2 regions of the Streptomyces sp. NPDC091292 genome follow, and region 1 is predicted to be linked to the other one. Evidence: predicted binding sites of a transcription regulator. Region 1 holds the regulator's gene; the other holds the start of a gene.
The links. The regulator HrcA, encoded in region 1, represses chaperone genes, less so after heat shock. The targets are predictions, from matches to a motif close to TTNGCACTCNGNNNNNCNGAGTGCNAA.

Region 1 (14,500 bases):
CGGGTCGGTGAGCGCCTGTTTGTGCAGGACGTGGGCGCCCGACTCGGGGGTGATCAGGAAGGCGGTGCCGAGCTGGGCCGCGTCGGCGCCCGCCGCGAGGACGGAGGCGATCTGGGCGCCGCGCATCAGCCCGCCGGCCGCGATGATCGGGAGCTGCGCGGTCTCGCGGATCTGCGCCACGAGGGTCAGCAGTCCGAGCCCGGCGCCGTCGTTCTCGATGTTGTCGCGGTGGGTGCCCTGGTGGCCGCCCGCCTCGATGCCCTGCGCGATGACGCCGTCCGCTCCGGCCCACTGCACGGTCTGCGCCTCCTCGGGCGTGGTGGCCGTGACGAGGGTGAGGGTGCCGACCTTCTTGAGGGACTCCACGACCTCGCGGGTCGGGCAGCCGAAGTGGAAGGAGACGACCGGGACCGGGTCGTCCACGAGGATCGCCAGCTTGGCCACGTATCCGTCGTCCAGCCCGGCGTCCGTGTCACCGAGCCGGGTCTCGTACCAGGTGGACTCGCCGGCGAGCTGGTGACGGTAGACGGCGATGGCCGCCGGGTCGGCGTGGTCGGGCTGCGGCAGGAAAAGGTTGACACCGAAAGGGCGGGATGTGAGGCCCCGCACCTGCTTGATCTCCTCGTACATCCCGTCGGCGGTCTTGTATCCGGCGGCGAGGAATCCGAGCCCGCCCGCGTCGGAGACGGCCGCCGCGAGCTGGGGCCGGGAAACGCCGCCCGCCATGGGCGCCTGCACGATCGGGCGTGGGAAGAGATCGGTCAGTGCGGAGGACATGACGGCATGTTGTCACGTCCTCCGCACAAGTCCGAATCCAGCCTTACGCCTGGCATATTCCGCTGACCGTAAGGCTTTACCGACGGTAAGTCGGCACCCGTCGGCACCGGTTTCGACCGAAAGTCAGCCGTAATTCAGCGGCCGTTGAAAGCATCCTTCAGGCGGGAGAAGAGCCCCTGTTGTCCTGGCTGAAACTGGCCGGTGGGGCGCTCCTCACCCCGCAGTACGGCCAGCTCCCGAAGGAGCCGCTCCTGTTCCGGATCGAGCTTCGACGGGGTCTGCACCTCGACATGCACGATGAGGTCACCGCGCCCGCCGCCGCGCAGATGGGTCACTCCGCGCCCGTGCTTGGGGATGGACTGCCCGGACTGGGTGCCCGGTCTGATGTCGACCTCTTCGAGGCCGTCCAGCGTCTCCAGGGGCACCTTGGTGCCCAGGGCCGCCGCCGTCATCGGGAGGGTCACCGTGCAGTGCAGATCGTCGCCGCGCCGCTGGAACACGGAGTGCGGCAACTCATGGATCTCGACGTACAGATCACCGGCCGGGCCGCCGCCGGGGCCGACCTCGCCCTCGCCCGCGAGCTGGATCCGGGTGCCGTTGTCGACACCCGCCGGGATCTTCACGGTCAGGGTGCGGCGCGAGCGGACCCGGCCGTCTCCCGCGCACTCCGGGCACGGCGTGGGCACCACGGTGCCGAAGCCCTGGCACTGGGGGCACGGCCGCGAGGTCATGACCTGGCCGAGGAAGGACCGGGTCACCTGCGAGACCTCGCCACGGCCGCGGCACATGTCGCAGGTCTGGGCGCTGGTGCCGGGGGCCGCGCCCTCGCCGTTGCAGGTGGTGCAGACGACGGCCGTGTCGACCTGGATGTCCTTGGTGGTCCCGAAGGCCGCCTCGTCCAGCTCGATCTCCAGCCGGATCATCGCGTCCTGGCCGCGCCGGGTGCGCGAGCGGGGGCCGCGCTGGGACGCCGTGCCGAAGAAGGCGTCCATGATGTCCGAGAAGTTGCCGAAGCCACCGGCTCCGAAACCGCCCGCGCCGCCGCCCGCCTGCGAGAGCGGGTCACCGCCGAGGTCGTAGACCTGCTTCTTCTGCGGGTCCGACAACACCTCGTAGGCGGCGTTGATCTCCTTGAACCGCTCCTGGGTCTTCGGGTCGGGGTTCACGTCCGGATGCAGCTCGCGCGCGAGCCTCCGGAACGCCTTCTTGATCTCGTCCTGGGAAGCGTCGCGGCGCACGCCGAGTACGGCGTAATAGTCCGTGGCCACTTACGACTCCGCCAGGATCTGTCCGACGTAACGTGCCACTGCGCGTACTGCTCCCATCGTTCCCGGGTAGTCCATGCGGGTCGGGCCGACCACGCCGAGCTTGGCCACTGCCTCGCCGCCCGAACCGTAGCCCACCGACACGACGGACGTGGAGTTGAGTCCCTCATGCGCGTTCTCATGACCGATCCGTACGGTCATGCCCGAATCCTTGGCCTCGCCCAGGAGCTTGAGAAGCACGACCTGCTCCTCAAGGGCCTCCAGGACGGGCCGGATCACCAGAGGGAAGTCGTGCCCGAAGCGGGTGAGATTGGCGGTGCCGCCGATCATCAACCGCTCCTCCGTCTCCTCGACCAGCGTCTCCAGCAGGGTGGAGAGCACGGTCGAGACGATGCCGCGGTCCTCCGCCTCGAAGGCGTCCGGCAGATCCTGCACCAACTGCGGCACATCCGTGAAGCGGCGGCCCGCGACCCTGCTGTTGAGCCGGGCCCGCAGATCGGCCACCGACGCCTCACCGAAGGGCGCCGGGCAGTCGACCATCCGCTGCTCGACCCGGCCGGTGTCCGTGATCAGGACGAGCATCACGCGGGCCGGCGCCAGCGAAAGCAGCTCGACATGGCGCACCGTCGAGCGGGTCAGCGAGGGGTACTGCACGACGGCGACCTGCCGGGTGAGCTGCGCGAGCAGCCGCACGGTCCGGCCCACCACGTCGTCCAGGTCGACGGCGCCGTCGAGGAAGTTCTGGATCGCCCGGCGCTCGGGCGCCGTCATCGGCTTCACGCCCGCGAGCTTGTCGACAAAAAGCCGGTACCCCTTGTCGGTGGGGATCCGTCCGGCGCTGGTGTGCGGCTGGGCGATGTACCCCTCGTCCTCCAGGGCCGCCATGTCGTTGCGCACGGTCGCCGGTGAGACGCCGAGGCTGTGCCGCTCGGTCAGCGCCTTGGAGCCGACGGGCTCCTCGGTGCCGACATAGTCCTGGACGATGGCGCGCAGCACTTCGAGCCTGCGTTCACTGAGCATCGCGCGCACCTCCAGCAATGTGTGTTCCCTGCCCCTCTGGCACTCAGAGCAGGCGAGTGCCAGCATTCCCGGAGCCAGTGTACGGCCGGTGGGTACGCCGGTAGCAAGGCCGGGCGCGACCTATGTCGTAGCGTCGCGGTATGGGCATCGGTACGGGTATCCCTCCGGGGATCGCTTGGGAAGAGCCGGGGTGGGAACGGCTGGCCTCCGGGGTCGGCCGGCGCCGCCTTCCCGCCTGGGACTGCACGGCGGGTCTGGTCGCCGGGGCCGACAGCGCGCTGCTGGTCGACAGCGGCGGGACGGTACGCGAGGGGGCGGACCTGCGCCGGGACACCATGCGGCTCCTCGGCGCGGGCCGCCGGGTCACGCATGTCGCGCTGACGCATCCGCACTTCGACCATGTCCTGGGCACATCGGCGTTCGCGGGCGTGGAGGTGTACGGGGCGCTGGGCGCGGGCGAGATCCTCACGCGGGGCGCGGACGAGCTGCGTACGGACGCGGTACGGCACGGAGCCGACCCGAGGGCCGCCGCGGAGGCCGTCGAGCTGCTGGTCCGCCCCCGGTACGAGGTTCCCGTACCCGGCGAGTGGACGCTCGACCTGGGCGGCGGGGTGCGGGTGCTCCTGGTGAACCTGGGCGCCGCGCACTCGGGCCACGATCTGGCGGTCGTCGTGCCCGGCTCTCCCCGGGTCGTGTTCTGCGGCGACCTGGTCGAGGAGTCGGGCGAACCGCAGGCCGGCCCGGACGCGGTCCCGTCACGGTGGCCGGCCGCCCTGGACCGCCTCCTGGAGCTGGGCGGCGAGGACGCGCGGTACGTCCCCGGGCACGGTTCTGTCGTGAATGCGGAGTTCGTCCGGTCCCAGCGTGACCGCCTGACCAGGAGATTCGGCGTGTCGTGAGCCACGCCCGGCCCCTTCTTCCTATCGTCGGTCGAATGCGCCAGTACTCGCCGGACCTGACTCCGCCGTGGAAGAAGAAGCAGCCCGTACCCGAGGTACCGGCCGAGCCGGGGCTCGTGGTCGAGGAGCCGGGTACGGGGTTCTGCGGTGCGGTGATCCGGTGCGAGGCGGGGACGGTCACGCTGGAGGACCGGTTCGGCAAGCACCGGGTGTTCCCGCTGGAGCCGCGCGGATTCCTGCTGGAGGGCAAGGTGGTGACCCTGGTCCGGGCCGCCACGGGCGCCCCCTCGCGACCGGCCCGTACCGCGTCCGGTTCGGTGGCGGTGCCGGGCGCTCGGGCGCGGGTGGCCCGCGCCGGTCGGATCTACGTCGAAGGCCGGCACGACGCGGAACTCGTCGAGAAGGTGTGGGGCGACGACCTCCGGATCGAGGGCGTGGTGGTCGAGTACCTGGAGGGCGTGGACGATCTCCCGGCGATCGTCGCGGAGTTCGCACCGGGCCCCGACGCCCGGCTCGGCGTCCTGGTCGACCACCTCGTACCCGGCAGCAAGGAGTCCCGCATCGCGGCGGAGATCACCAGCGAGTACGCCCTGGTGGTGGGCCACCCGTACATCGACATCTGGGAAGCAGTGAAGCCGACCACCATCGGCATCCCGGAGTGGCCCCGGATCCCCCGGGGCCAGGACTGGAAGACGGGCGTCTGCAGGGCGCTGCGCTGGCCTGACCAGACGGGGATGGCGTGGCAGCGGATTCTGGCTTCCGTACAGAGCTACAGGGATCTGGAACCGGAACTTCTGGGGTCGGTGGAACGGTTGATCGACCACGTGACGGAGTGACGCTCCGCGGGTGGACCGGACATTCGGGTGCAGGTCGGATGCGTCCTGTTGCGCAGTTCCCCGCGCCCCTGAGGGGGGTGGCGAAGGCCGACTATCGACTGCGGGCCGTCGGCCGTTTTGCGCAGTTCCCCGCGCCCCTGAAAGAGACGGCTGACGCCCGTTGTCGACTGCCGGCCGCGCCCGCTTTCCAAGGGGCGCGGGGAACTGCGCACCCCGCCACACCCAACCCGCACCCCAACAACCGGCCCCACCACCCCCCTCAGGGGCGCGGGGAACTGCGCGACAAGCCACACACGACCCACGGGTGACCACCGGCCCCAGCCCCCCCTCTCCAGGGGCGCGGGGAACTGCGCACCCAGCCACACACGACCCGCACCCCAACAACCAGCCCCACCACCCCCTCAGGGGCGCGGGGAACTGCGCAACAAACCACACCCAACCCGCACCCGACCACCGGCCCCACCCACCCCCTCTTCAGGGGCGCGGGGAACTGCGCACCCCGCCACACCCAACCCGCACCCTCAGTCGACCAGATCCCGCACCACCGCATCAGCCAAAAGCCGCCCCCGCAGGGTAAGGACCGCCCAACCCTCCTCGTACGGGCCCGGTTGCAGAAGGCCGTCCTTGAGGGCCTGGCGGGACGCCGCGAGGCCGGTCGGCCTCAGGAGCGTCAGAGGGCAGCCGTCGCTCAGACGGAGTTCAAGCAGGACCCGCTCCACCCGCCGGTCCTCGTCCGACAGGACCTCACGGCCCGCACCGGGCGAGCGACCCGCCGCCAGGGCACCCGCATAGGCGCCGGGATGCTTCACGTTCCACCACCGCACCCCACCGACATGACTGTGCGCACCGGGCCCCGCGCCCCACCAGTCCGCGCCACGCCAGTACAACTCGTTGTGCAGACACCGACCCGCCTCGCTCGTGGCCCAGTTCGACACCTCGTACGACTCGAATCCGGCCATCCCCAGCACCTCGTCCGCGATGAGGTACCGATCGGCGTGGACGTCGTCGTCCGTCATCGGGACCTCGCCGCGCCGAATGCGGCGGGCGAGCTGCGTGCCCTCCTCGACGATGAGCGCGTACGCGGACACATGGTCGGGCCCCGCACCGATCGCGGCGTCGAGCGAGGCCCGCCAGTCGTCGTCGGACTCGCCCGGCGTGCCGTAGATCAGGTCGAGATTGACGTGCTCGAACCCGGCGGCGCGGGCCTCGGCGACGCACGCTTCGGGGCGCCCCGGCGTGTGGGTGCGGTCGAGGATCTTGAGCACGTGCTGCCGCGCGCTCTGCATGCCGAACGAGATCCGGTTGAACCCGCCTTCGCGCAGCGCCGCGAGATAGGCCGGATCGACGGACTCCGGATTCGCCTCCGTGGTGATCTCGGCACCGTCGGCGAGACCGAACTCGTCCCGGACGGCGGCGAGCATCCGGACCAGGTCACCGGCGGCGAGCAGCGTCGGCGTACCCCCGCCCACGAACACGGTCCGGACCGGCCGGGGATCGTCGCCCAGGACCTTGCGGGCGAGACGGATCTCGTCGACGAGGGTGTCGGCGTAGTTGTCGCGCGAGGCGAGTACACCGCCGGTGGAGCGGAGTTCGGTGGCGGTGTAGGTGTTGAAGTCGCAGTATCCGCAGCGGGTCGCGCAGTACGGCACATGCAGATAGAAGCCGAGGGGCCGGGCGGAGGCGCCGGCGAGAGCGGAGGCCGGAAGGCCACCGTCGTCCGGCACGGCCTCCCCCTCAGGAAGCACGGAGGGCATGGCCCCATTGTCCCCCGCCCACGCATTACCACCGCCGCCCCCACCTCACCCCCAGTTCCGTCACTCGCCGCATGCGCGCCCCGCCGGTCTGTCACTCTGTTGCGATGCGACGCGAGAGCGCGGTCCGGGCGGTGATCCCGCCGAGCCGTCGGCGGCGGCCGACGCCGCGCGAAGCCAGGACGTCCCTGCCCGGAAACCCGCAGTCCCCGGCCGCTGCCAGGCGATTCGTCCGTACGACGCTGACGCACTGGACGGGCCCGGTCGTCCTGGACCGGCTGGTGGACGACGCGGTGCTGCTCGTCAGTGAGCTGGTCACCAACGCGGTGGTGCACGCCGGCACGGACGTGGGGCTGCTGTGCCGCCTGGAGGACACGGCGGACGACGGCACGGCACTGGTCGTGGAGATCTCCGACCACCATCCCGCGCGGCCGATACGCGGCGGTCTGGCGCCCGTGGGCCAGGAGACCCCCGAGTTCGGCCACGGACTCCAGCTCGTCTCGGGGCTGGCCGCGGCCTGGGGCATCACGTACCGCCCGGGGACGAAGACGGTGTGGGCGCGGCTGCCGGTGGACTCCCGCGAGCAACCGCACCCGGCCCTCGGGGGACTCACGGCCGACGGCGACCACGGCGACGTCCTCGGGCCCCGCCAGGACCCCGAGGACCAGGACTGGGTCAACCGGGGCGCCCTCACCTTCCTCGCCGAGGCGTCCGACCTGCTCGCCGGACAGTTGGACGAGGAGCATGTCGCCGCGCTCGCCGGACAGCTCCTGGTGCCCCGGCTCGCCGACTGGTGCGCGGTCTGGCTCACCGACGAGGCCGACCGGCTCGGCCAGGGCGGCGCCGACGGCTTCGCCACCGGCAGCCGCCCCGCCCGCGTGTGGCACGGCAGCGAGAACCGGATCGAGGACCTCCGCCAGGCCCTGGAGAACGACCCGCCGGTCCTGCCGCTGCCGGCGAGCGATCCGGAGCGGTCGGGTCCGGTGCCCGTGCCCTGGCCGAAAGCCGCCTTCGGCGACGGCGATCCGACGGGGGCCGCACTGGCGTTCCGCCTGGCCGCCGGTGGCCGGCCGCTCGGCACCCTGATGATCGGGCGGGCCGGACTGCTCCGGTTCCCCGACGAGGTCACCGGCCTGGTCGAGGACTTCGGCCGCCGCGTCGCGCTCGCCATCGGAGCGGCCCGCCAGTACACGCGCCAGGCCACCATCAGCCGCGTCCTGCAACGCGGGCTGCTGCCCAGCGCCGTCGCCGAGATCCCCGGCATGCGCAGCGCCCTCGTCTACGAGCCACGGGAGGCGGGCGGACCCGGCGGCGACTTCTACGACGTGTTCCCGGCCGGGGACGGCCGCTGGTGCTTCGCGCTCGGCGACGTCCAGGGCAAGGGCCCCGAGGCGGCGGTCGTGATCGGCCTCGCCCGGCCCTGGCTGCGGCTGCTCGCCCGCGAGGGCTACCAGGTCGGCGAAGTGCTCGACCGGTTGAACCAGTTACTCCTCGACGACGCGACCGAGGCCGCCGACGCGGCGGCGCGCGCCCTGGCGGCGGCCGGCGGCCCCTCCGTACCGCCCGAGGGGCCGCTGCCGCGCTTCCTGTCCGTGCTGTACGGGGAGCTGGTGCCGGTCGACGGCGGGGTGCGGTGCACCCTCGCGTCGGCCGGGCATCCGCTGCCGCTGGTGCTCGGGGCCGACGGTGTGGTGCGGGCGGCGGCGAAACCGCAGGTCCTCCTAGGCGTGGTCGAGGAGGCCGCGTACCGCACGGAGACCTTCGACCTGCGGTCCGGTGAAACGTTGCTCTGTGTCACGGACGGCGTGACGGAGCGCCGGGCCGGGCGGCGGCAGTTCGACGACGGGGACGGGCTCGCCACCGCCCTCGCCGGGTGCGCGGGCCTCACCGCGCCGCTCGTGGCGGAACGTATCCGCACCCTGGTCCACGCCTTCGCGCCCGAACCGCCGGAGGACGACCTCGCCCTGCTCGTCCTTCAAACCGTCTGACCGGCCGCCCTCCGCCAGGTCCCGGACCGGCCGGATCAGGCCTCGCGCGTCCCCGCGTACATCTCCTCGATCAGATGCTGGTACTCCCGCTCCACGAACGGGCGCTTCAGCTTGAGGCTCGGGGTCAGTTCGCCGTGCTCGACATCGAGGTCGCGCGGCAGGAGCTGGAACTTCTTGACGGTCTGCCAGCGCTGGAGCCCGGCGTTCAGCTCCCTCACATAGCCGTCCACGAGGGCGACCGTCTCCGGCGCCGCGACGACCTCCGCGTACGACTTGCCGCCGAGGCCGTTCTCCTTGGCCCAGCCGAGGATCGACGGCTCGTCCAGGGCGATGAGCGCGGTGCAGAAGTTCCGGTCGGCGCCGTGCACGAGGATGTTGGACACGTACGGGCACACGGCCTTGAACTGCCCCTCGACCTCGGCAGGCGCCACGTACTTGCCGCCCGACGTCTTGATCAGGTCCTTCTTGCGGTCCGTGATCCGCAGATAGCCGTCCGGGGACAGCTCGCCGATGTCGCCGGTGTGCAGCCAGCCGTCGGACTCCAGGACCTCGGCGGTCTTCTCGGACAGCCCGTGGTAGCCCTCCATGATGCCAGGGCCGCGCAGCAGCACCTCGCCGTCCTCCGCGATCCTGACCTCGGTGCCGGGCAGCGGCTTGCCGACGGTGCCCGTGCGGTACGCCTCGCCCGGGTTCACGAACGACGCCGCCGACGACTCCGTGAGGCCGTACCCCTCCAGGATGTGCACCCCGGCGCCGGCGAAGAAGTAGCCGATGTCGGGCGCGAGCGCGGCCGAGCCGGAGACGGCGGCCCGCAGCCGCCCGCCGAACGCCTCGCGCAGCTTGGAGTAGACGAGCGCGTCGGCGACCTTGTGCTTGGCGGAGAGCGCGAACGGCGCGTTCGCCTGCCCGGTGCGCCGGAAGTTGTCCTGCGTCGTCCGCGCGTACTCACGGGCGACCCCGGCGGCCCACAGGAAGATCTTGTACTTGGCACCGCCCCCGGCCCGCGCCTTCGCGGCGACGCCGTTGTAGACCTTCTCGAAGATGCGGGGGACGGCGGCCATGTACGTGGGCTGCACGACCGGCAGATTCTCGATGATCTTGTCGATCCGGCCGTCGACGGCGGTGACATGGCCGACCTCGATCTGGCCCGATGTCAGCACCTTGCCGAACACATGGGCGAGCGGCAGCCAGAGGTACTGGACGTCGTCCGGGCCGACCAGACCGGTCGCCGCGATGGCCTTGGCCATGTACGACCAGTTGTCGTGCGGCAGCCGGACGCCCTTGGGGCGGCCCGTGGTGCCGGAGGTGTAGATCAACGTGGCGAGCTGCTCGGCGGTGATCGCCGAGACCCGCTCCTTGATCACGTCCGGGTGCTTCTCCAGATGCGCGGCGCCCCGCTTCTCCAGCTCGGCGAGGGTGAGCACCCACCCTTCGGGGTCGGCCGCGTCGGGCTCGTACCCGGCCGGATCGATGAGCACCACATGCGCCAGGTCCGGCAGCTCGGCGCGCCGCTCACGCGTCTTGGCGAGCTGGACGGCGTCCTCGGCGACCAGCACCTTGCTGTCCGAGTCGGCGACGATGAACGCGGCCTCCTCGGCGTTGGTCTGCGGATACACGGTGGTCGTCGCGGCGCCCGCGCACAGGATCGCCAGGTCCACGAGGATCCACTCGACCCGCGTCGCCGAGGACAGCGCGACCCGCTCCTCGGGCCGTACACCCAGCTCGACAAGGCCGGCCGCGATGGCGAAGACCCGCTCGGCGGCCTGCCCCCAGCTCAGCGACTTCCACTCGTCGGGGCCCTCACCGGTGGCCGCGGGCACGGGGTACCGGTACGCCTCGCCGTCAGGTGTGGCGGATACGCGCTCCAGGAAGAGGTTCGCCACCGACGGCGGCCGGTTCTCGATCAGGGTCTGTGTGTCGCTCACGACATCCTCCGGGCCCGCGACAGTGCGTGCTGGTAGCGGCTGTTGTTTAACTCACGAGTAACCATCGAGCAGAGATCAGAGTAAAGGCCCGCCGCCCGCCACGTAAGGGGCAACGGACTGTCACTTTCCTCCAGCCGGCAGTGACGGGAAGAACGGCGGCGGGGCGGGCCCGCAGCGCTCTCCGGCACCACGGTCCCGCCCCGCCCGCCCCGGCCGCACAGGACCGGAACCACTTCTCCCCTACTTCTTCCCCTTGCCGCCGCCGCTGTCGTCACTCGACAGGACGGCGATGAACGCCTCCTGGGGGACCTCCACGGAACCCACCATCTTCATCCGCTTCTTGCCCTCCTTCTGCTTCTCCAGGAGCTTCCGCTTACGGGAGATGTCACCGCCGTAGCACTTGGCGAGGACGTCCTTGCGGATGGCGCGGATGGTCTCGCGCGCGATGACCCGGGAGCCGATCGCGGCCTGGACGGGCACTTCGAAGCTCTGCCGCGGGATGAGTTCCCGCAGCTTGGCGACGAGCCGGACCCCGTAGGCGTACGCCTGGTCCCGGTGGGTGATCGCCGAGAACGCGTCGACCTTGTCGCCGTGCAGCAGGATGTCGACCTTGACGAGCTGCGAGGTCTGCTCACCCGTGGGCTCGTAGTCCAGCGAGGCATAGCCGCGGGTCTTGGACTTCAACTGGTCGAAGAAGTCGAAGACGATCTCCGCGAGCGGCAGCGTGTAGCGGATCTCGACGCGGTCCTCGGAGAGGTAGTCCATGCCGAGCATCACCCCGCGCCGGGTCTGGCACAGCTCCATGATCGCGCCGATGAACTCGGACGGCGCGAGGATGGTGGCCCTTACGACCGGCTCGTACACCTCCGCGATCTTCCCTTCCGGGAACTCGCTCGGGTTGGTCACCGTGAACTCGGTGCCGTCCTCCATGATCACGCGGTACACCACGTTCGGCGCGGTCGCGATCAGGTCGAGCCCGAACTCGCGTTCGAGCCGTTCCCGGATGACGTCCAGGTGCAGCAGCCCGAGGAAGCCGACGCGGAAGCCGAAGCCGAGGGCGGCCGACGTCTCCGGCTCGTACACCAGCGCGGCATCGTTGAGCTGGAGCTTGTCCAGCGCCTCGCGCAGATCCGGGTAGTCCGAGCCGTCCAGCGGATACAGGCCCGAGAACACCATGGGCTTCGGTTCCTTGTACCCGCCCAGCGCCTCCGTGGCGCCCTTGTGCAGGCTGGTGATCGTGTCACCGACCTTGGACTGCCGGACGTCCTTCACCCCGGTGATCAGATAGCCGACCTCGCCGACGCCGAGGCCGTCGGCCGGCAGCATCTCGGGCGAGGTGACGCCGATCTCCAGGAGTTCGTGCGTGGCCCCGGTCGACATCATCCGGATCCGCTCGCGCTTGTTGAGCTGCCCGTCGATCACCCTGACGTAGGTGACCACGCCCCGGTACGAGTCGTAGACCGAGTCGAAGATCATCGCGCGCGCGGGCGCGTCCGCGACGCCGACCGGCGCGGGGATCTCCGCGACGGCCTTGTCGAGCAGCGCGTCGACGCCGAGACCGGTCTTGGCGGACACCCGCAGCACGTCGTCGGGCTCGCACCCGACGAGATTCGCCAGCTCCTCGGCGAACTTCTCCGGCTGCGCGGCCGGCAGATCGATCTTGTTGAGTACGGGGATGATCGTGAGGTCGTTCTCCATCGCCAGGTAGAGATTGGCGAGGGTCTGCGCCTCGATGCCCTGGGCGGCGTCCACGAGGAGGACGGTCCCCTCGCAGGCGGCGAGCGACCGCGAGACCTCATAGGTGAAGTCCACGTGTCCCGGGGTGTCGATCATGTTGAGGATGTGCGTACTGCCCTGGTCCGGGCCCGTGGTGGGGGCCCAGGGCAGCCGCACCGCCTGGGACTTGATCGTGATGCCGCGCTCGCGCTCGATGTCCATGCGATCGAGGTACTGGGCGCGCATCTGCCGCTGCTCGACCACGCCGGTCAGCTGGAGCATGCGGTCGGCGAGCGTGGACTTGCCGTGGTCGATGTGCGCGATGATGCAGAAATTGCGGATCAGCGCCGGGTCGGTACGGCTCGGCTCGGGCACATGCTTAGGGGTCGCGGGCACGCAAGGTCCTGTCTCTTGAGGCTTCTCACGCCTCGGCTCGGATCGATACGTAGTCTCCATGGTCCCATGGGCGCGGCACTGCGATCGGTGGCGGGCGGGCGGGGCCTTGGTTTGGGTGGCGGGGGGCCTTGGTTTGGGGGGCTCTGAGGGTGGCTGGTAGCCTGACTAGCTGTGTCTCTTGCCCTCTCAGCGCGAGACGCGGACGCCCCCGGGTCGCCGGGGGCTCACCTGGAAGATCAATCATCGGTACGGCGCATTCTGTGCGGTACCAGAACCTGAAAAGGCTCATTCGTGGCGAACATCAAGTCCCAGATCAAGCGGATCAAGACCAACGAGAAGGCTCGGCTGCGCAACAAGACCATCAAGTCTTCTCTGAAGACCGCGATCCGCCGCACCCGCGAGGCTGTTGCCGCGGGTGACGTCGAGAAGGCCAACGCCGCCGCGCGCGAGGCTTCGCGCAAGCTGGACAAGGCCGTCTCGAAGGGCGTCATCCACAAGAACAACGCCGCCAACAAGAAGTCGGCTCTGGCTTCCCAGGTGGCGACGCTCAAGGGCTGAGCCCCCGGGCTCCTTCCCTGAACCTCTCCGTACGGTCCGCATCCGCGGGGCCGGCGAGGTTCTCCCCCACCGTGAGGTATTCCGGGCCCTCTACCCCGGATCGCGGACAGACTTTCGTGGTCGCCACGCCACGTGAATGCCCCCGGACCCACTCCGGGGGCATTGCTGTGTTCGGGCATTGCTGTGTTCGGGGGAGGGTGGGGGTGGCTCCGGACGGGTGGTTCTGGGGGGTGGGGGTGGCTCCGGGGGTGCGGGTACAGGCTCAGGGCCTACGCCCACCGTCCGTCACGCCCGGCGCGAACGTGCCGCTCGCGCGATCACCACCACGGCCTTCTCCAAGGCGTACTCCGGATCGTCCCCGCCGCCCTTCACACCTGCGTCCGCCTCCGCCACGGCGCGGAGCGCCACCGCGACCCCGTCCGGCGTCCACCCCCGCATCTGCTGCCGCACCCGGTCGATCTTCCACGGCGGCATCCCCAGCTCCCGCGCCAGATCGGCCGGCCTGCCACCGCCCCGCGCGGACGACAGCTTCCCGATGGCCCGCACCCCCTGCGCCAGCGCACTGGTGATCAGCACCGGCGCCACCCCCGTCGACAGCGACCAGCGCAACGCCTCCAGCGCCTCCGCCGCCCGGCCCTCCACGGCCCGGTCCGCGACCGTGAAGCTCGACGCCTCGGCGCGGCCCGTGTAGTACCGGCCGACCACCGCCTCGTCGACCGTGCCCTCCACATCCGCCACGAGCTGCGACACCGCCGACGCCAGCTCCCGCAGATCACTGCCGATCGCGTCCACCAGCGCCTGGCACGCCTCGGGCGTCGCGGCCCTGCCGACCGTACGGAACTCACCGCGCACGAACGCCAACCGGTCCGCCGGCTTCGTCATCTTCGGGCACGGGACCTCCCGCGCCCCGGCCTTGCGCGCCGCGTCCAGGAGCGCCTTGCCCTTGGCGCCGCCCGCGTGCAGCAGCACCAGGGTGATCTCCTCGGCGGGCGCCCCCAGATACCCCTTCACGTCCTTGACCGTGTCGGCCGACAGATCCTGCGCATTGCGCACGATCACGACCTTCCGCTCGGCGAACAGCGACGGACTGGTCAGCTCGGCGAGCGTCCCCGGCTGCACCTGGTCCGAGGCGAGGTCCCGTACATCGGTGTCGGCGTCGGCGGCCCGCGCCGCCGCCACCACCTCCCGCACCGCGCGGTCGAGCAGCAGGTCTTCCTGCCCCACGGCGAGCGTGACGGGGGCGAGCGGGTCGTCGTGTGCGATCTTCTTGGCCATCGCCGTCAAGCATCCCACGCACCACTGACACCGCCGCCCGAGCCGATGCCCATCGGGTTACGGAGCCTCGCGCCAGCCGTCCCACTCCGCAGCG
Region 2 (14,500 bases), on a different contig from region 1:
ACGACGCCTGGTCCCGCGGCATGTTCTGGTCCGAGCTGGCCCACGCGCGCGGGGCGGGCTCCACCCGCCGCTATGTCGTGGCCGAGTCCGGCGGCGAGATCGTCGGGTACGCGGGGTTCGCCGCGGCCGGTACCGGGACCGAGGACGGGCCCTCCGTCGTGGGCGACGTCCAGACCATCGCCGTCTCCCGCGACCACTGGGGCACGGGCCTCGGGTCGCTGCTGCTCGCGGACCTGCTGAAGTACGCCACGGCATTCGAGTGCGCCGAGGTGATGCTGGAGGTGCGCGTCGACAACACGCGCGCCCAGCGGCTCTACGAACGCTTCGGCTTCGAACCCATCGGCTTCCGGCGCGGCTACTACCAGCCCGGCAATGTGGACGCCCTGGTCATGCGCCTGACCACGGCGCCCGGCACCGACGTACAAGGAACCGCGACCCATGGCTGACTCGCCCCCCGCCCCCCGTGCTTCCCGCCCCGCCCGCGCCCTCCGGGACGAACCGCTCGTCCTCGGCATCGAGACCTCCTGCGACGAGACCGGAGTCGGCATCGTGCGCGGCACCACGCTCCTCGCGGACGCGATCGCCTCCAGCGTCGACGAGCACGCCCGCTTCGGCGGTGTCGTACCGGAGGTCGCCTCGCGGGCGCATCTGGAGGCGATGGTGCCGACCATCGAGCGCGCCCTGAAGGACGCCGGGGTCGCCGCCTCCGACCTGGACGGCATCTCCGTGACCGCCGGTCCCGGGCTCGCGGGCGCGCTCCTGGTGGGCGTGTCGGCGGCGAAGGCGTACGCGTACGCGCTCGGGAAGCCGCTCTACGGCGTCAACCATCTCGCCTCGCACATCTGCGTCGACCAGCTCGAACACGGCGCGCTGCCCGAGCCGACGATGGCGCTCCTGGTGAGCGGCGGGCACTCGTCGCTGCTGCTGTCCACCGACATCACCTCGGACGTCCGGCCGCTGGGCGCGACGATCGACGACGCGGCGGGCGAGGCGTTCGACAAGATCGCCCGCGTCCTGAACCTGGGCTTCCCGGGCGGTCCCGTCATCGACCGGTACGCGCGCGAGGGCGACCCGTCCGCCATCACCTTCCCGCGCGGACTCACCGGCCCGCGTGACGCCCCGTACGACTTCTCCTTCTCCGGTCTGAAGACGTCCGTGGCGCGCTGGATCGAGGCGAAGCGGGCCGCCGGTGAGGATGTGCCGGTACGGGACGTCGCCGCGTCCTTCCAGGAGGCCGTGGTCGATGTGCTGACCCGTAAGGCGGTGCGCGCCTGCAAGGACGAGGGCGTGGACCATCTGATGATCGGCGGCGGGGTCGCGGCGAACTCGCGGCTGCGCGCGCTGGCCGCCGACCGCTGCGAGGCGGCCGGTATCCGGCTGCGGGTGCCCCGGCCCAAGCTGTGCACGGACAACGGCGCGATGGTCGCCGCGCTCGGCGCGGAGATGGTGGCGCGGGGGCGGGCGGCGTCCGACTGGGACCTGTCCGCGGACTCGTCGCTCCCGGTGACGGACCCGCACGTGCCGGGCCGCGCCCATGACCACAGCCACGACCACAGCCACGACCACGACCACGTGCACGAGGTGGCGAAGGACAACCTGTACTCATGACGGTCGCACTGATGTGGGAGGCCGCGGCGGCGCCGGGCCGGGGCGCGGAGCTGCTCGCGTGGGTACGGGAGCAGGGGCTCGCGGCGGAACCGGTGCGGCGGGAGACCTTCTCGGCCCCCGGCGACCGGGTCCTCGTCATCACGTGGTGGCACGCCGCGTACGAGGACGACCTGCCGGAGATTCCGGAGCCGGACGCGGCGCTGGTGCGGCGCGCGGTGCATCGGTGGCGGTTCGAGTCGGTGGGGGTGGAGTAGGCGGTCCACTGGGACAGCCGGGCGCACCCGGGGTGCCCCCGAATCGGCGTCTAGAGGCCCGTCAGGCGCGCCCGCAGGAGTTTCCGTTCCGGTTCGTTGCGGGTGAGCGCGATGGCCCGTTCCAGCTCGGTACGCGCCTCCGCGTCCCGGCCCAGCCGCGCCAGCAGATCCGCCCGTACGCTCGGCAGCAGGTGGTAGTCCTTCAGGGCCGGTTCGGCGGACAGGGCGTCGACCAGGGCGAGTCCGGCCGCCGGTCCTTCGGCCATCGAGACGGCGACCGCGCGGTTCAGCTCCACGACCGGTGAGGGCGCCCGTACGGCGAGGATCCCGTACAGCGCGGCGATCCGCCGCCAGTCGGTCTCCTCGTACCGCACCGCCCGCACATGGCATGCCGCGATGGCGGCCTGGAGGACGTACGGGCCCGGCGCTCCCTCGCCGGCCACGGACTCCGCGCGGGCCAGCGCCTCGTATCCGCGCCGGATCAGCGGCTGGTTCCAGCGGGAGCGGTTCTGGTCCTTGAGGAGGACCGGTTCGCCGCCGGGTCCGGTGCGGGCGGCGGCGCGCGCGGCCTGGATCTCCAGGAGCGCGGCGAGGCCGTGCACCTCGGGCTCCTTCGGCATCAGCCCCGCGAGGACCCGGGCGAGGCGCAGCGCGTCCTCGCAGAGCGCGGGCCGCAGCCAGTCGTCGCCGGCCGTCGCCGCGTACCCCTCGTTGAAGATGAGGTAGATGACGTCGAGCACCGAACCCAGCCGGGCGTCCCGGTCCGGTCCTGTCGGTACCTCGAAGGGCACGCCCTTGGTGGCGAGGGTGCGTTTGGCGCGGACGACGCGCTGCGCGACGGTCGCCTCGGCCGTCAGATAGGCGCGGGCGATCTCGGCGGTGGTCAGGCCGCCGAGCAGCCTCAGCGTCAGCGTGGTCCTGGCCTCGGGCGAGAGCACGGGATGGCAGGCCGTGAAGACGAGCCGCAGCAGGTCGTCGTCGATGGCGTCCGGATCGTCCACCAGGTCACCCGGGTCGGGCGCGGGCGGCGCGGTCTCCAGGTCACGGCCGACCTCGGCGAGCTTGCGGGCGTACGTCTCCCGGCGCCGTACCAGATCGATCGCGCGCCGCCTGGCCGTGGCCATGAGCCAGGCGCCCGGGTTGTCCGGGACGCCTGATTCCGGCCACTGCTCAAGGGCGGCGACCAGGGCGTCCTGCGCCAGCTCCTCCGCGATGCCGACATCCCGCACGATCCGGGCGACGCCCGCGATGATGCGGGGCGACTCGATCCGGAAGACCGTCTCGACGGCGTGGGTGGTGGGGGCCGTGGGTTCGGTGCTCACGGCCCACCATCAGACACCCCGGTACGCGAACCGCCAAGTTTTCCGGCCTCGTCGGGGCGTCAGCCCTCGACGACCTCCCGGACCTCACAGGTCACCGTCCAGTACGGCTCGTGCACCTGGAGGAACCGCTTGGTCCACTCGACCGCCTCGGCCCTGTCCTTGGCCTGGAGCATCGCGTACCCGCCGATGACCTCCTTGGTCTCGGTGAACGGGCCGTCCGTCACGGACGTCTTCCCGCCCTCCCAGTGCACCCGCACACCGTCCGACGTCGGCAGCAGACCGCCGGTGTCCAGCAGGACCCCGGCCTTGGTCATCTCCTCGATCAGCTCGCCCATGCGCTGCATCAGGGCCTCGCTGGGGCCATCGGCGGGCGCGTTGTTCTCGTCGATCCGGATCAGGGACAGATAGCGCGGCATGAGCCTCTCCACTTCGCTGGGGGGCGGGGTCGTTCCCCGCCTCTCACTCAACGCGTCGAACGAGGGCCACCGGGATCGACACGTCCGGAGAATTTTCTTCCGGAACTTTTCGAGAGGTCCTTCCTAGCGTGGCGCCGGGTGGCCCAGGAGCATCGTCGGGGCGGTGTCGACCCTGGTCAGGAAGACGGTGGCCGCGTGCGGGCCCTGGGGCTTCACCTTGCGGCGCAACTCCTCCGGCTCCACCGCTGAGCCGCGCTTCTTCACGGTGAGGACACCCACCTCCCTCTGCCTCAGCAGGGCCTTGAGACGTTTGAGGTTGAAGGGCAGATGGTCCGTGATCTCGTAGGCGGTGGCGTACGGGGTCGGGCGCAGGGTGTCGGACGTGACGTACGCGATTGTTTCGTCCAGGAGTCCGCCGGACACCTCGCGGGCGACCTCGGCGACGAGATGCGCGCGGATGACGGCGCCGTCCGGCTCGTACAGATACCGCCCGACCGGGCGCACCGTCGGATCGGGCGGCAGCGTCGCGAGGGGCGACCAGAGGGACGCGCCGCCCGGCAGGAGCGTGGCCCGGCGCGCTTCGGGGCCGCCGAGGCCGAACCACAGCACGGCCTCCTTCACGTCCCCGCCGTCCGAGATCCACTCGGTCTCGACGCCGTCGGGAAGCGCCTCGTGCGGCACGCCCGGCGCGATCTTCAGCGCGGCGCGCGGCGCCCGCCGGGCGGCCTGAACGGCCCAGGACAGCGGCGGCGAGTACGCCTCCGGATCGAAGACCCGGCCCCGCCCGCCGCGCCGCGCCGGGTCCACGAACACGGCGTCGTACGGGGCCGTTTCGACCTCGGTGACATCGGCCTCGCGGACGTCGATCAGGTCGGAGAGCCCCAGTGCCTCGGCGTTGGCGCGAGCGACCGCGCAGGTCAGCGGGTCGCGGTCGACGGCGAGGACGCTGATCCCGGCCCGTGCGAGGGCGATCGCGTCGCCGCCGATGCCGCAGCACAGATCGGCGACCGACCGGACGCCCTGCTCCCGCAGCCGGGCGGCGCGATACGCGGCGACGGTGGTCCGGGTCGCCTGCTCGACACCGTTCGGCGTGAAGAACATCCGCCCGGCGTCCCCGGCACCGAACTTGGCCACCGCGCGCTGCCGCAGCCGCGCTTGGCCGAGCGCCGCCGACACCAGGTCCGCCGGGTGGTCGCGGCGCAGCCGGGTCGCCACGGCCAGTTCCTGGGCGGGGTCGGTGTCCCGCACCTCGTCGAGGAGGGCGCGGCCCTCGTCGGTGAGGAGGGCCGCGAATTCGTCGAGAGGCGAGCGGGGGGAGAGGGGGGAGAGGGGACCAGGGGCGGGGGCGTTCACCGGGCCATTGTTCACCAGGCGGGCGCGTGCCCGGCCGCTGCCCGGCCGCTGTGGGCCAGTCGGTGGATGGTCGGCGCCGGGCGGCGGTGTCGGCGTCGCACCGCGCAGGGGCGCTGACAAGATGCGGCACCATGCAACTAGTAGGACAAAAGGAACAAGTTACCGTCGGAGTGGGGCGCCCGGGGGCCCGTACACCCACCCGTTCCCGCACGCGTCCGCGTACCCGCGTGGTCTGCGCGGCCCTGCTCGCCGCCGCCGTCACCGCCCTCGCGTCCGGCTGCGGGGACACCGGGGGTGGGGAGGCCGCGGGCGGCGGCAAGGTGAAGGGCGCGCCCGGTCAGGAGCGGCAACTGACCAAGGAGGAGGCCGCCGCCAAGCAGCGCGCCGAGCAGACGGCCCGCGCCGCCGCCGCGAAGCGCTGGGGCCTGGAGAAGACACCGCTGCCCGCGCCGCCGCCGCCCGCGCAGAAGCCGCGGCTGACCACCCGTGAGGGCTTCGAGGTCGAGGGCCAGGAGGAGTTGCCGCCGGTCTTCACCACGATCCCCACCAAGGAAAAGATCGTCTTCCTCACCATCGACGACGGCGCCGACAAGGACCCGGACCTGCTCAGGATGATGGACGACCTGAAGCTTCCGTACACCGCCTTCCTCAGCGACTACCTGGCGAAGGAGGACTACGGCTACTTCCGGAAGATGCGCGACCAGGGCGTCACGCTCAACAACCACACCCTCACGCACCCTTACCTGCCGGGCCTCGACTACGACGACCAGAAGCGCGAGATCTGCGGCATGCAGGACCTGATGCGCAAGGAGTTCGGCAAGCGGCCCGAGGTCTTCCGGCCGCCGTACGGCAACTACAACCAGGACACCCTGCGCGCCGCCAAGTCCTGCGGCATCAAGGCCGTACCGCTGTGGAACGAAGAGGTCTTCGTCGACCACTGGGAGTACCGCGAGTGGGACCAGAACCTGCGTCCCGGTGACATCGTCCTCACCCACTTCCGGGGCAAGAACGACTGGAAGGGCACCATGCCGGACGACATCCGCCGGTTCATGAAGCTGATCACCGACAAGGGGTACGCGGTGGCGAAGCTGGAGGACTATCTGTGACCCGCCGGGCGCAGGTACGCCGGTCGCTGGCCGGGGTGCTGGTGGCCGGGGTGCTCGCGCCCGCGCTGCTCGGCGGCTGCGCGCAGTCCGTCGACCCGATCGAACGGCTCAGCCGCAAGGCGGCGCAGAAGGTCGGCCCGCATGTGAAGCGGCCGAGCGCCGAGACATACCGCCGCTGGGGGCTGCCGGCGCCGCTCGCCCCGGCGCCGAGCCCGCCCGCGCGTCCGCCCACGGCGGGGGCGCCGGGCGGGAAACGGGCGGGGGCCAAGGGGCCGGGGCCGGGGGGTGGCGGCGACAGCGGCGATACGGCTCTGCCGCCCGTGGTCGACCGGGTCCGTACCACCGACAAGGTCGTCTTCCTCACCTTCGACGACGGCGCCGAGAAGGACCCGCGCTTCGTGGACATGGTGCGGGAGCTGCGGTTGCCGGTCAGTCTGTTCCTCACCGAGAGCGTGGTCGGGCCCGGGTACGCGCAGTTCGCCCGGTTGCGGGCGGTGGGCGCGACCGTGCAGAACCACACGCTGCACCATCCGTACCTGCCGGGGATGCCGTACGCCGGTCAGCGGGCGGAGATCTGCGGTCAGCGGGACAAGGTGCTGGCGCGGTTCGGGGTACGGCCCCGGCTGCTGCGCCCGCCGCACAACGCGTACGACAGGGAGACGCTGCGGGCGGCGGCGTCCTGCGGAGCTTCGGCGCTGATCCTCTGGCGCCCGGCCGCCCCCGACGCCCCCCTGCACCGCGGCGACATCCTCCTGGCCCACGCGGAGTCGACCCCGGCGCTCCTCCGCCGAATCCACGCGGAGGGCCTGACGGTGGCCCGCTTGGAGGACTACCTCTAGGCGCACCCGGCGTCTTGGGCTGTGCCCACCCGTCCCGCCCTGCGGGACGACTGCCCACAGCACGTTACGCAGATCCGGTGGCTGACCTCGTTGTGGGCAGGCGTCCCGCTGTGGCCGGGCGCGCAGCGCCGGAAGGGGACCGGGCAGGGGCCGCGATCCAGCCGCGAGGGTGGCGCGTTGGCACTCCGCTTGACCGAGTGCTAACCGCAGTCATAGTCTCGGCTCTGGCACTCCCCACTGGAGAGTGCCAATACGCGACGGGCAGGTCCGGCACCCGCGACGACGGATCGACCTGGTCGCCACCTCAGACAGTTAACCCCGTGAGATCTCCGAAGGGGGAGGTCGGATCGTGACGACCGCCAGCTCCAAGGTTGCCATCAAGCCGCTTGAGGACCGCATTGTGGTCCAGCCGCTCGACGCAGAGCAGACCACGGCTTCGGGCCTGGTCATTCCGGACACGGCCAAGGAGAAGCCCCAGGAGGGCGTTGTCCTGGCCACCGGTCCGGGCCGTATCGAGGACGGCAAGCGTGTCGAACTCGACGTCACCGTCGGCGATGTCGTGCTGTACAGCAAGTACGGCGGCACCGAGGTGAAGTACAACGGCGAGGAGTACCTCGTCCTCTCGGCCCGCGACGTGCTCGCGATCATCGAGAAGTAATTCACCACCTCTGCATGTGAGCTGCGCCCCTGGCCCCCGCGACCCCAAGGAAGCCGGGGGTCCGGGGCGCAGTTCGTTCACCACCGTTCCCGAGAGGGCTGGAACGCTCCCATGGCGAAGATTCTGAAGTTCGACGAGGACGCCCGTCGCGCCCTTGAGCGCGGCGTCAACAAGCTTGCCGACACGGTCAAGGTGACGATCGGCCCCAAGGGCCGCAATGTCGTCATCGACAAGAAGTTCGGCGCACCCACCATCACCAACGACGGTGTCACCATCGCCCGCGAGGTCGAGCTGGACGACCCGTACGAGAACCTCGGCGCGCAGCTCGTGAAGGAGGTGGCGACCAAGACCAACGACATCGCGGGTGACGGCACCACCACCGCCACCGTGCTCGCCCAGGCCCTGGTCAAGGAGGGCCTGCGCAATGTCGCCGCGGGCGCTTCCCCGGCCGTCCTGAAGAGGGGCATCGACGCCGCCGTCAAGGCCGTGTCCGACGAACTCCTCGCCACCGCCCGGCCGATCGACGACAAGTCGGACATCGCCGCCGTCGCCGCGCTCTCCGCCCAGGATCAGCAGGTCGGTGACCTGATCGGCGAGGCCATGGACAAGGTCGGCAAGGACGGTGTCATCACCGTCGAGGAGTCGAACACCTTCGGTCTGGAGCTGGACTTCACCGAGGGCATGGCCTTCGACAAGGGCTACCTGTCGCCGTACTTCGTGACGGACCAGGAGCGCATGGAGGCCGTCCTGGAGGACCCGTACATCCTCATCCACCAGGGCAAGATCTCCTCCATCCAGGACTTGCTGCCGCTGCTTGAGAAGATCATGCAGACGAACTCCTCGAAGCCGCTGCTGCTCATCGCGGAGGACGTCGAGGGCGAGGCCCTGTCGACGCTGATCGTCAACAAGATCCGCGGCAACTTCAACGCCATCGCGGTGAAGGCCCCCGGCTTCGGCGACCGCCGCAAGGCGATGCTCGGCGACATGGCCGCCCTCACCGGCGCCCAGGTCATCGCCGAGGAGGTCGGCCTCAAGCTCGACCAGGTCGGCCTGGACGTGCTCGGCTCCGCCCGCCGTGTGACGGTCACCAAGGACGACACCACCATCGTCGACGGTGGCGGCAACGCGGACGACGTGGCCGGCCGGATCAACCAGATCAAGGCCGAGATCGAGAACACCGACTCCGACTGGGACCGCGAGAAGCTCCAGGAGCGCCTCGCGAAGCTGGCCGGCGGCGTGTGCGTGATCAAGGTCGGCGCCGCCACCGAGGTGGAGCTGAAGGAGAAGAAGCACCGTCTGGAGGACGCCATCTCCGCGACCCGCGCCGCGGTCGAGGAGGGCATCGTCTCCGGTGGTGGCTCCGCGCTCGTCCACGCGGCCAAGGTCCTCGACGGCAACCTCGGCAAGGAGGGCGACGAGGCCACCGGTGTCGCCGTCGTCCGCCGCGCCGTCGTCGAGCCGCTGCGCTGGATCGCCGAGAACGCCGGCCTGGAGGGCTACGTCATCGTCTCCAAGGTCGCCGAGCTGGAGCAGGGCAGTGGCTACAACGCCGCGACCGGTGAGTACGGGGACCTGGTCAAGGCCGGTGTCATCGACCCGGTCAAGGTGACGCGGTCCGCCCTGGAGAACGCCGCGTCCATCGCTTCGCTGCTGCTGACGACCGAGACGCTGGTTGTCGAGAAGCCGGCCGAGGAAGAAGAGGCCGCCGGCGGTCACGGGCATGGTCACTCTCACTAGGCGTGTTGCCTGAGCCGGAGGTCCGGCGCCCCTTTTCTTCTGGGGGTGCCGGACCTTTGGTTTTCCTCGCCCCTGCGGGGCTTGGTGCGCAGTTCCCCGCGCCCCTGATTGCGCAGTTCCCCGCGCCCCTGATGGGTGGTCGGCCGGCCGCCGTGGCCCTGTCGCGCAGTTCCCCGCGCCCCTCAACAACCCGGTTGGCTACCTCGGGCCGTACTTGCGGCCCGTCTTTGTCGTGACTCCGCCCAGGAGGGATCTCGGGGTCACCTTTGCCACCCCCATCAATGCCTTGTATCTCGGGTCCGGGATGGAGATTGTTTTGCCCTTGGTGAGGTCGGTCAGGGCTGCTGCTACCACCTTGTCCGCGTCCAGCCACATCCACTTGGGGATGTTGTCGGTGCCCATGCCGGCGCGCTGGTGGAACTCGGTGCGGACGAAGCCGGGGCACAGGGCCATCAGCCGGACGCCCGTACCGGACAGGTCCATCGCCACGCCCTGTGTGAACTGGACGACCCACGCCTTTGACGCGCCGTAGGTCCCGCGGGGGACGAAGGCCGCTGTCGACGCGACGTTGATCACGCTCCCGCGCCCCCGCGCCCGCATCGCCCCGGCCGCCGCCGACGTCAGCCGCAGGACCGCCTCGCAGTGCACCTTGAGCATGGTCAACTCGTCCGCTACGGAGACCTCCAGATAGCGGCCCTTGTTGCCGAAGCCCGCGTTGTTGACGAGAAGGTCGACCGGGCGGCGCGGGTCGGCGACGCGGGTGGCGACCGCTTCGATGCCGTCGTCCGTCGACAGGTCGGCCGTCAGGACCTCGGCCTCCACGCGGTGCCGGTCGTGCAGTTCGGTGGCCTGGTCACGCAGCCGCTCGGTGTCGCGCGCCACGAGGACGAGGTCGTGGCCGTCGGCCGCGAGCCGGCGCGCGAACGCGGCGCCGATACCGGCGGTGGATCCCGTAATCAGAGCCGTAGTCATGGGCCAAGGTTAGTGAGCTACGACGCGTACTTCTCCATGTACGTCCTGGCCTGCTCGATCGATTCGGGGTGCAGGGCGTCGCCGGCCGCGAGGAGCCGGGGCAGCAGTTCACGGCGGGTGGTGACGGCCCGGAACTGGAAACCGACCGTCACATCGTGCACGGGCCGGTGCACTACCGCGATCTCGTCGCCCGCCCGGATCTCACCGGGTTCGATCACCCGTAGATACGCGCCCGGTACGCCCTTCTCGGTGAACCGCCGCACCCAGCCGCGCTCCCCGAGGGCGCCGGCGAACGTACGGCACGGGATGCGCGACGAGGTGACCTCCAAAAGCACATCGGGTCCGATCCGCCAGCGCTCGCCGATCAGGGCGCCGGTGACCTCGACCCCCGACGTGGTGAGGTTCTCGCCGAACGAGCCGTTCGCCAGCGGGCGGCCCAGCTCGCGCTCCCAGTCGTCCAGGTCCTCGCGCGCGAACGCGTACACGGCCTGGTCGTTCCCGCCGTGGTGGCGGGTGTCGCACACGGCGTCCCCCGCGACCCCGCTCGCGCCGATCCCCTTGGGCCCCGGAGCCGTGATCCGCACGGGCCCCTCGGTCGGCCGCTTGTCGATGCCCGTGACGCCGTCCCGCTGATCGGTGTACGCGGCGGACCGGGCGCGTCCAAGATTCACTGACAAAAGCTTCATAACGGCACGCTAGCGATACGAGGTCAAAGAGTCGACGCAATATTTTCCGTACTGTCCAAGATTCGCTTATGCTCGAAGGGTGATCGAGGCCCGACACCTCCGTGTCCTGCGTGCCGTCTCCGCCACCGGCTCCTTCTCGGCGGCGGCCCGTGAGCTGGGCTGCACCCAACCCGCCGTCAGCCAGCAGATGAAGGCGCTCGAAGCCTCCGTGGGAACCCCGCTGCTGATCCGCGCGGGCCGCGAGACCCGGCTGACCCAGGCGGGAGAGGCCCTGGTCAGGCATGCCGCGGGCATCCTCTCCGGGCTCACGGCCGCCGAGGAGGAGGTCGCCGCCATCGCCGGACTGCGCGCGGGCCGGGTCCGGCTGGTCTCGTTCCCGAGCGGCAGCTCAACGCTCGTACCCACCGCGCTCGCTGCCCTGCGCGCCGCCCACCCCGGTACGCGTGTCTCGCTGGTCGAGGCCGAGCCGCCGCGCTCGGTCGAGATGCTCCGCGAGGGCGACTGCGACATCGCGCTGTCGTTCCGTTACGAGGGTGCGTCGGCCGTCGACGACTGGTCCGACCTGGTGGTGCGGCCCCTGCTGGCCGACCGTCTGGTGGGTCTCGTACCCGAAGGGCATCCGCTGGCCAGGGCCGGTGCGGTGGGTATCGGGGAGCTGGCGGGCGAACCGTGGATCGCGGGGTGCCCCCGGTGCCGGCGGCAGTTGGTCGAGGTCTGCGCGAGTGCGGGCTTCGAGCCCCGGATCGACTTCGCGACCGATGACTACCCGGCCGTGATCGGCCTGGTCGGCGCCGGTCTCGGCGTGGCCGTACTGCCGGAACTCGCGCTGGAGTCGGTGCGGCCGAAGCGGGCCAGGACCGTCACGGTGGAACCGGCCGTGCGGCGCGAAATCGTCGCGCTCACGCTGCCGGACCTGGCCCAGGTCCCGGCGGTCTCGGCCACCCTCGACCATCTGACGCGGGCCGCGGGCTTGTAAGAAGCGTTACTGCGTTACGGACAACAGGTGTTGCTCGGCTCTGGAGAAACGTTCCTTCAGTGTGGTGGTGCCGCTCCGGCGCTCGACGTCGCCGACGCCGCCGCCGATGCCGTGACGAGCCGGTTGCGTGCGCGCCCCATCAGCTCTTCGCGTTCGTCCTCGGTCAATCCGCCCCAGACGCCGTACGGCTCGCGCACCGACAGGGCGTGGGCCGCGCACTCGGCGCGCACCGGGCACCTCATGCAGACCTCCTTGGCCGAGTTCTCACGTGCGCTCCGTGCCGCACCGCGCTCGCCCTCCGGGTGGAAGAAGAGCGAGCTGTCGACCCCGCGGCATGCCGCGAGGAGCTGCCAGTCCCACAGATCTGCGTTCGGTCCGGGAAGGCGGGAGAAATCTGCCATTGCTGGTCCCCTTGTAGCCGTTCTGACGCGGACAGTGCCCACGACCGTACATCTACTGTCTAAGGAGATGAAAATATGACTCTTTAGGAATCTAGCCTCAGACACCAAGGAATGGGAAGAAAAGCCGCCAAATGGGGCGTAGCTCTTGGTGAAAACTTTCAGTCACGCGCGGTGCCTGGGGTGTGTCCGCTCCCTCACGTAGAGTGCCGAAGGTGGCTGAGTGACCCGTAACTCTTTCGGGTGACCATCGTTGAGAGTGCCGGAGGCGGTTGAAGAGAGAAGTGCTCGGGCACATGTCCGAGTGCGTCAACCGCACAGGTGACGATTCGTACCAGCCTGGAGGCTCAAGGTGACGCGCATCAGCTGCGGAGGGCGGTCATGACATCCGTCCTCGTCTGCGACGACTCCCCGCTTGCCCGAGAAGCGCTCCGTCGCGCGGTCGCGACCGTGCCCGGCGTCGAGCGTGTGACGACGGCGGCCAACGGCGAGGAAGTCCTCCGCCGCTGGGGTGCCGACCGCTCGGACCTGATTCTGATGGACGTGCGCATGCCCGGACTGGGCGGCGTCGAGACGGTGCGCCGACTGCTCTCGGCGGACCCCGGCGCCCGCATCATCATGCTGACGGTCGCCGAGGACCTCGACGGGGTCGCACTCGCGGTCGCCGCCGGTGCCCGCGGCTATCTGCACAAGGACGCCTCGCGCGCCGAGCTGCGCGCGACCGTCACCCAGGCGCTCGCCGACCCCACCTGGCGGCTCGCCCCGCGCCGGCTGCGGTCGGCCGAGATGGGGGCCGCCCCCACGCTCACGGCGCGTGAGATCCAGGTCCTCGAAGGCATGAGCCACGGCCGCTCCAACGCGGAGATCGGCCGAGAGCTGTTCCTGTCCGAGGACACCGTGAAGACCCACGCACGACGGCTCTTCAAGAAGCTCGGCGCCTCGGACCGCGCGCACGCGGTGGCGCTCGGCTTCCGCTGGGGCCTGGTCCGTTAGGTGAGCACGTGAGCCGCCGCGGGGGTTCGGTGATCCCCGCCCGCCGGAGGGTGGGCGGGGCGGTTCCTGCGGTGCCCGCCGCTCGTTTCCCGTCGGATGTCGCATCCTTGAGGTGTGGAGTTCCCTGGGGACGAGTCGGACGAGCGGAAGGGGAGGGCGCAGGAGATGAGTTCCGGCGCACCTGCTCATAACGCTTCGGTGCACAACTACGGACCGGGTGCCGCGGAGCGCACGGAGCCAAGGCACCATGGACCGATGCGCGACGACGGGACGACGGTGATCGGTGCGCTCGTCCATCGTGCTGTCGACGGCGACGAGCAGGCCACGCACGACCTGCTGGCCCACGTCCACCCCCTGGCCCTGCGGTACTGCCGCACCCGGCTGTCCCGACTGCCGGGTGACGCGCGGCACTTCGTGGAGGACCTGGCGCAGGAGGTGTGCGTGGCGGTGCTGCTGGCCCTGCCGCGCTACAAGGACACCGGCCGGCCCTTCGAAGCCTTCGTCTTCGCCATCGCCGCGCACAAGGTCGCCGACCTCCAGCGGGCGGCGATGCGGCACCCCGGATCGACGGCCGTGCCGTCGGACGAGATGCCCGAGCGCCCCGACGACTCCCTCGGCCCCGAGGAGCGGGCGCTGCTCAGCAGCGACGCCGAATGGGCCAAGAAACTCATGGCCAACCTCCCGGAGAACCAGCGCGAGCTGCTTCTGCTGCGTATCGCGGTGGGGCTCACGGCCGAGGAGACGGGCCAGATGCTGGGGATGTCGCCGGGGGCGGTACGGGTCGCTCAGCATCGGGCGTTGAGCCGGCTGCGGGCTTTGGCTGAGCAGTAGCCCGCGGCGCCTGACCAGGACATGCCTGACCAGAACATGCCTGACCGGGGCACGGGCGGGGAGGCCCCCGCCGCCCCGACGCCTCCGGGTATCCGGGTGCGGGCTGGATACTGGGGAGGGGAGTCGTCGGATTCCCGTAGCATGGACATCCGTATCGAGCAAGGCCATTTGGGGAAGGTGTCATGACTGCCAACGTCGACGGAGTGCCCGAGAAATTCGCGACACTCGGGCTGACCTACGACGACGTGCTGCTGCTGCCGGGCGCGTCCGACATGGCGCCCGACCAGATCGACACCGCCTCGCACATCTCGAAGAACGTGCGGGTGAACATCCCGCTGCTGTCCGCCGCCA

Region 2: groES (co-chaperone GroES) is a predicted target of HrcA. The motif match lies at 7,076-7,102, and genes of this name have one in related genera.

Annotation. Positions count from the first base shown of each region.
Region 1 covers NZ_JBIVUQ010000001.1:573,181-587,680, reverse strand. The annotation lists gene ACIQNU_RS02660 (nitronate monooxygenase) at 1-777, opposite strand, end outside; gene dnaJ (molecular chaperone DnaJ) at 912-2,045, opposite strand; gene hrcA (heat-inducible transcriptional repressor HrcA) at 2,046-3,062, opposite strand; gene ACIQNU_RS02645 (MBL fold metallo-hydrolase) at 3,203-3,961, shown strand; gene ACIQNU_RS02640 (DUF3097 domain-containing protein) at 3,997-4,797, shown strand; gene hemW (radical SAM family heme chaperone HemW) at 5,319-6,551, opposite strand; gene ACIQNU_RS02630 (SpoIIE family protein phosphatase) at 6,656-8,536, shown strand; gene ACIQNU_RS02625 (AMP-dependent synthetase/ligase) at 8,572-10,461, opposite strand; gene lepA (translation elongation factor 4) at 10,702-12,573, opposite strand; gene rpsT (30S ribosomal protein S20) at 12,865-13,131, shown strand; gene holA (DNA polymerase III subunit delta) at 13,417-14,406, opposite strand; gene ACIQNU_RS02605 (hypothetical protein) at 14,464-14,500, opposite strand, start outside.
Region 2 covers NZ_JBIVUQ010000023.1:18,793-33,292, forward strand. The annotation lists gene rimI (ribosomal protein S18-alanine N-acetyltransferase) at 1-446, shown strand, start outside; gene tsaD (tRNA (adenosine(37)-N6)-threonylcarbamoyltransferase complex transferase subunit TsaD) at 439-1,608, shown strand; gene ACIQNU_RS37140 (hypothetical protein) at 1,605-1,862, shown strand; gene ACIQNU_RS37145 (RNA polymerase sigma factor) at 1,913-3,184, opposite strand; gene ACIQNU_RS37150 (YciI family protein) at 3,244-3,600, opposite strand; gene ACIQNU_RS37155 (methyltransferase domain-containing protein) at 3,724-4,848, opposite strand; gene ACIQNU_RS37160 (polysaccharide deacetylase family protein) at 5,085-6,059, shown strand; gene ACIQNU_RS37165 (polysaccharide deacetylase family protein) at 6,056-6,898, shown strand; gene groES (co-chaperone GroES) at 7,248-7,556, shown strand; gene groL (chaperonin GroEL) at 7,668-9,293, shown strand; gene ACIQNU_RS37180 (SDR family NAD(P)-dependent oxidoreductase) at 9,492-10,265, opposite strand; gene ACIQNU_RS37185 (MOSC domain-containing protein) at 10,283-10,951, opposite strand; gene ACIQNU_RS37190 (LysR family transcriptional regulator) at 11,031-11,927, shown strand; gene ACIQNU_RS37195 (WhiB family transcriptional regulator) at 11,984-12,328, opposite strand; gene ACIQNU_RS37200 (response regulator transcription factor) at 12,707-13,318, shown strand; gene ACIQNU_RS37205 (sigma-70 family RNA polymerase sigma factor) at 13,574-14,149, shown strand; gene guaB (IMP dehydrogenase) at 14,332-14,500, shown strand, end outside.